DNA from 2 places in the Clostridium sp. JS66 genome. Region 1 is predicted to be linked to the other one. Evidence: riboswitches for the same ligand, from Rfam matches in the RefSeq annotation. Region 1 holds a riboswitch; the other holds the start of a gene.

Region 1 (3,428 bases):
GTATCAAATTTGTCATTTAAATTTATCTTGTTGCTATAAAATTTTATTTCTGGACCATATAATAAAGTTTCAACACTTGCAAAACCTGGTACAACTATATTCATAGCTTTAATAAAGTTTAAAATATTAATCATTGGTCTATATGGAATAGCAGAAGTTAAATCTCCAGCTACAGCATCTGGCAAGGTATGCCTTATATTTGTTTGATCTAATTCTTTCTGCCAGGTTCTCTTTCCATCTAATATGTCTCCATACCTTTGAACTAGTATTCTGCCATTACCTAACATATTAACTAACTCAGCTACCTTTTTTCCATACTCTATAGGTTGATTAAAAGGTTCTGAAAAATTATGGGAACTCAATATAGCCAAATTAGTATTATCAGATTTTCTTTCTTTATAAGAATGTCCATTGACTATTGCTAAGTTATTATCATAGTTCTCCTGGCTGACAAAGCCTCCAGGATTTTGACAAAAGGTTCTAACTTTATTTTTAAAAGGTGCTGGATATCCTATGAGCTTTGATTCATATAAAACATTGTTTACCTTTTCCATAACCTCGTTTCTAATTTCAACACGAACACCTATATCTACAGTACCAGCAGAATGATTTATTTCATGTTTTATACACATATCTTTAAGCCAGTCTGCTCCTTTTCTACCTGCTGCCACTATTATTTTATCAGCATACAAGTCTTCTTTTTTAGTCCTAGTTTGTGAATCAGCTATTTTTATACCTTTTGCTGTTCTATCTTCAATAATCAAATCTTCAACTACAGTATCAAACTTAATTTCTATTCCAGAATCTAAAAGATATTTTTGTATTTTTAAATATATTTCTTGTGCTTTTTCTGTTCCTAAATGTCTTATAGGACAATCTACTAATTTAAGTCCTGCTTCTATAGCTTTTATTCTAATTGCTTTAACCGCTTCAGTATTCTCTAGTCCCTCTACCTTTGTGTCTGCACCAAATTCAAGATAAATTTTATCTGTATATTCTATGAGCTCTTGAGCTTTGTCAGTTCCTATTAAACTTGGCAGATCTCCTCCAACCTCATAGCTTAATGATAATTTACCATCTGAAAATGCTCCTGCTCCTGAAAAACCAGTTGTTATATGACAGTAAGGTTTACATGAAACGCATTTTTTCGTTTTTTCTTTAGGACAATATCTCTTATCTATACTTCTTCCTTGTTCAACCATTAAAACTTTCTTATTAGATTTTTGTCTAACTAGTTCCAATGCAGTAAATATTCCTGATGGACCAGCTCCTACTATTATTACATCATACTTCACAATAATCATCTCCATTACAAAATCATTAATTATTTTTCCCTTAATAAAGAAAATATTATTACATTTTCGTCAACAATTTAGTTCGTACCATTGCGAACAATATATATTTTTTTCAAATGGATCATCTTTAATTTTACATCTTTCACACATTTACTTAAAGGAAAATTCAGCATAGAAAAGCATGAAAGTTGTAGTCTAAATAAGCATATGCACTTATAGCCTACAACTATTTAAGGTAGCTCGGTAGAGACATCCAGCCCGTATTGCTAGATTTATACAAGTGAACATTAAACAATATTCTCTTAAAAAAGTTCTTATTACAAAGAAATTTTACTCTATATTTTCGTAAAATGCAATAGTTTTTTATATAACTTCTTTTACTAAACACATTATTCTTATAATATAAATTATACAATTTAAATAGAGCGATAACATCAAAATAGTGTTATAATTAATTTAATAAAAGTTTTAGGTACTTATTAAGTTTAACAACTTATGAGTTTAAAAGGGAAATAGGTTAAAAGCCTATGCGGTCCCGCCACTGTAAGGATGAGTATATTAACATTATGCCACTCAGTAATGGGGAAGGCCTTAATATATGATGAATCTTAGCCAGGAGACCTGCCTAAAATTATAGATATTGATTCACCTTACGCGGATAAGGGGATATTAGCACATTTTTGCTTTTAACCATTATTCGTTTGGATAATGGCTTTTTTAATTGTTTTAAAATACGAAGCATCTTTTTATTTGTATATAAAAAAATCAAATTAAGGAGGAATATAAAAATGTATAAATTGAAAAAAACATCTTTTATTTTACTTATTGTTTTCCTATTTGCTTTTTCAGCAATTGGATGTAATCAAAACAGCTCAACTTCTTCAAATGAAGATAACAAACAAGTTGAATCAGTAAAAAATACTACTTATCCACTTAAAATAAAAGACTCACTTAATAGAGAGGTAACTATAGAAAAAGAACCTAAAAAGGTTATATCTATAGCACCCAATATTACAGAAACTATTTATGCTCTTAACAAAGAAAATACCTTAATAGGAAGAACTGATTTTTGTACATATCCTAAGGAAGCTAGTAAAATTCAATCTATTGGTGGACTTACAAATCCTAATATTGAAAAAATAACTAATTTAAAGCCTGATATAGTTATAGCTTCCAATCATTTCAGGGAACAGGATTTAAAAAAATTAGAAGAGCTTAACATAAAGGTCGTAGTGCTTTCTGGTCCTGAAAGCTTTCAAAGTACATATGACATTATAAGAAATGTGGGTAAAATCCTTAACGCTAATGATAACGCTAATTCTATAGTTTCTAATATGATAAAAAAAGTGGATTATGTAAAAGCAAAGGTTAAAGATAAAGGTACTCCAACTGCTTACTATGTAGTAAGCTTTGGTAAAAGTGGTGATTTCACTGCCGGTAAAGATACTTTTGTAGACACAATGATTACTACAGCTGGTGGAAAAAATACCGCTTCTGATGTAACTGGATGGAAATATAGCTTAGAAAAACTTATTGAAAAAAATCCGGATATAATTATATGTTCAAACAAGTTTAATTCAAAAAATCAAATTAAAGTACAAGAAGGATATAAGGATCTAGATGCTGTAAAAAAGAATAAACTTTTTGAAATTGATGAAGATATTATTAATAGGCAGGGTCCTAGATTAGCTGATGGTTTAGAAGCTTTAGCCAAGACAATCCATCCTGATGCTTTTAAATAGTATATTTACAGAAGGGATTTAGTTATGAATTTAGATGATAAGAAAAAAATGATAAGATTCATGTTTCCAGTAAGCATAATTCTGTTATTTTGTATAATGCTATTGTCCAGTACTTTTGGAACAGCAAATATATCTTTTACTGAAACCTTAAATGTAATTTTAAGCAAAATACCATTTTTAAATAATTTTATTTCAATATCTGAAATACCTAAAAATCATATACTAATAATATCAAAAATTAGACTACCTAGGATATTTCTTTCTGCTCTTATTGGTATGGGACTTTCCATAGTTGGTGCTTCTTTTCAAGCAATATTTAAAAATCCAATGGCAGATCCTTATATTCTTGGTATATCCTCTGGTGCAGCTCTTGGAGCTGCTCTTGGATTTA
Region 2 (3,428 bases), 1.9 Mb from region 1:
TATCTTGGAGTTGGATTTGTATTAATTGGAGCAGTAGCATTTGTTCTTCTTATAATAAACAATATAATAAATAGGCGTAATGATATTAATTATGGTTATGTTTATGATAACTTCTTTAAAATAGTTATCGCTACGGGAATAGCAGGAATTATAGTGTCTACCATAAATACCTATTTTATACTAATTTTCACACCAGCCGTTGCAACTAAAGGATTTATGATCTTGTGGATTCCAAGGATGGTAGAAACATTAGTTTTGACTGTTGTAAGTTCCTATGCAATATCAATACTCATGTACTCTTATAATGCTCTTTCAGGTAGAGTGCCTAAAAAGATATAAGATATGTAATAAAGAGATAACTTGTCACTATACAACTTAATGTGTATATTGACTTGTTATTTCTTTTTATATTTACTATATTATAATAAGGATTAAATAAATTTCTAATAGATTTAATTAAGTTAATTAGAATGGTTCTCATGTTAATTTGAGTTAAAATGGTAGTAAGACGAGGAGGAATTTAATTGAAAAAAGCTTTTGTAGTTGATTTTGATGGAACTATAACAGTACAGGATGTAGGATTTTCTATAATAAAGCAGCTGGCAGATGAAGGGTGGAAAGAAATAGGAGACTTGTGGGTAAGCAAAAAAATAGGAACCGCTCAATGTGGTAAGATGCAGTGGGATTTAATTAAACATGATGAAGAATACATAAAAAATTTTGTTAGAGAATTTCCCATAAATAGAGGATTTAGAGAGTTTGTTGAGGAAGTAAAGAAAAATTCCTATGAAATGATAGTAGCTTCTGATGGATATGATATTTACATAAATGAAATATTGAAAACATATGGTTTTCAAGGTCTGAAAGTTGTATGTAACAGCGCAAAATATGATAATGGTTGGAAATTATCTTTTTTAAATTCATCTGGAGAATGTGGATTTTGTGGAAATTGTAAAAAAAGAATAGTAGATGATTTAAAAAACAGAGGATATAAGGTTTATTATATTGGAGATGGTCATTCGGATATATGTGCGTCTAAAGATGCAGATGTAGTTTTTGCTAAATCTTTTTTAAAACAACACTATGAAAATAAAGAATTACCTTATCATAACTTTGATAATTTTTTTGATGTTTTAGAATATATGAAAAAAAATTAAGCTAAATACATGTAGAATTACAATTGTTATTTGTGTTGAAGCAATTGTTTTAAAAAATAGTAATTTCAGAATATTATGTTGACATAATTTGAAAAATAATGTACAATTTTAATTGTAAAATTAAATAGTGAAGTGTTAGGTTTATAACGTTAATTAAAAGGGAAAGTGGTGAAAATCCATTACAGCCCCCGCTACTGTATACGGCGACAAATTCTATATCCACTGGATCCTATGGATTTATCTGGGAAGGAAGAAGGAGGAAGACCCGTGAGTCAGGAGACCTGCCTAGTACTGTTTACTGCAATCTTTCGGAGGGAAAGAAGATGCATAAAAACTGTTATTTTATCTAAATTAACATAACCTAATTAAAAACGTACAAGGAAATTAGTTATGTTTAGGATAAACAGTATGTGTGCTTTTAAATTTGATTATTAGGAACTTCCAGAAGAAGTTCCTTTTTATTTTTATTGGAATAGTTTTGGCAATTAGTAGAATTTTTAGTAGTACGAGCACCATTATCGTTTTATAGGCTACGATTATTTATGTAATAAAAGGGGTGTAGTTATGTCAAAAAAATATCAAATTTCTTTAGGAATTTTTATTGCAATATTATGTATTCCTAAAAATGTGTTTGCAATGCACATTATGGAAGGATTTCTTCCACCAAAATGGTGCATTACATGGGGAATTGTATGTATACCTTTTATTGTGGTTGGATTATTTTCTATAAAGGAAAAAATAAGGTTAAATCCTAAAACAAAAATGTTAATAGCTATGGCTGGGGCTTTTGCTTTTGTTCTTTCTGCTTTAAAAATACCATCAGTAACAGGAAGTTGTTCACATCCAACAGGAGTGGGACTTGGAGCTATACTTTTTGGACCTACGGTTATGAGCGTTTTAGGTGTTATAGTTCTTATTTTTCAAGCATTACTTCTTGCACATGGAGGATTAACAACTTTAGGTGCTAATACATTTTCTATGGCAGTTGTAGGACCTTTAGTGTCATATTTTACATATAAATTACTAAAAAAATTAAAAGTATCACAATCTATATCAGTATTTTCTGCAGCAATGCTGGGAGATTTAATGACATACGTTACTGCATCTTTTGAGTTAGCATTAGCATTTCCAGATGCTACAGGTGGAATTGCAACATCTGTAATAAAGTTTATGGGTATATTTGCTGTAACGCAAATTCCATTAGCAATAAGTGAAGGAATATTAACAGTTATAGTTTTTAATCTTTTAAGTAATTATAACAAGCAAGAACTTATAGAATTAAATGTTATACCAAAGGAGGCTTAATGGTATGCATGTACAAACTAAAAACAATAATTTATTGAAAAAAAATTTAATATTAGCTTTCCTTGTAGTAGCCATTACTGTAGTCCCTATGTTGTTCTTAAAGCATGCTGAATTTGGTGGTTCAGATGATCAGGCAGAAAAGGCAATTACACAAATTAAACCTAATTATAAACAATGGGCTTCACCAGTTTGGCAGCCACCAAGTAGTGAGATAGAGAGCCTTTTATTTGCACTTCAGGCTGCTGTCGGTTCAGGAGTTGTATGTTACTATTTTGGATATATGAAGGGAAAATCTAAAAAAGACGGAAGTGAAAAATAATGATTTCTATAGATAAATTGGCATATGTATCAGAACTTAGAAAAGTTAATCCTATGGAAAAATTTATGTTTTCTATTTTAACTATGATATTGTGTATATCTTTAAATAATATAGTATATTCAATATTAGTAGTATTATTTATGGCAGCTATAACTATTTTTAAAGGTAAGATACCAGCTAAATCTTATGGTGAATTGATTTTAATTCCTTTAGTGTTCCTGGTTATTGGAATTGTTACAATAGCAATAAATACTGTTGGAGATAGTAAAGAAATACTATTTAGCTTTCACATTTTTAATATTAAACTTGGATGTACAAAAACAAGCTTTCTTATGGCTTCAAAAATATTTTTTAAAGCACTTGCATCAGTTTCATGCTTGTATTTTTTAGCACTAACAACTCCTGTATTTGAGATTTTAACAGTGCTTAGAAAATTTAAGGCACCTAAGTTATTTGTAGAACTAATGGGTCTTGTGTATAGATTTATTTTTGTATTACTTGATACAGCTAACATGATTTTCATATCGCAGAATTCAAGACTTGGATACTCAAAAATAAGTACAGGTTATAATTCTTTAGGAAAATTAGTTACTTCGCTTTTTATAAGTTCATACAAACGTTCACAAGACATTTATACTGCTATGGAA

What was found. Region 1 has a riboswitch for cobalamin ahead of Q6H37_RS01765 (ABC transporter substrate-binding protein). Riboswitches for the same ligand answer to the same signal wherever they lie in the genome.
Region 2: another riboswitch for cobalamin. It lies ahead of Q6H37_RS21970 (energy-coupling factor ABC transporter permease); the one in region 1 lies ahead of Q6H37_RS01765 (ABC transporter substrate-binding protein).

Annotation. Positions count from the first base shown of each region.
Region 1 covers NZ_CP131467.1:359,986-363,413, reverse strand. Annotated here, with positions in the region: gene Q6H37_RS01770 (NAD(P)/FAD-dependent oxidoreductase) at 1-1,295, opposite strand, end outside; purine riboswitch at 1,492-1,595, opposite strand; cobalamin riboswitch at 1,749-1,939, shown strand; gene Q6H37_RS01765 (ABC transporter substrate-binding protein) at 2,084-3,037, shown strand; gene Q6H37_RS01760 (FecCD family ABC transporter permease) at 3,062-3,428, shown strand, end outside.
Region 2 covers NZ_CP131467.1:4,772,063-4,775,490, reverse strand. Annotated here, with positions in the region: gene Q6H37_RS21980 (ECF transporter S component) at 1-339, shown strand, start outside; gene Q6H37_RS21975 (MtnX-like HAD-IB family phosphatase) at 525-1,157, shown strand; cobalamin riboswitch at 1,278-1,461, shown strand; gene Q6H37_RS21970 (energy-coupling factor ABC transporter permease) at 1,722-2,462, shown strand; gene Q6H37_RS21965 (energy-coupling factor ABC transporter substrate-binding protein) at 2,467-2,781, shown strand; gene cbiQ (cobalt ECF transporter T component CbiQ) at 2,781-3,428, shown strand, end outside.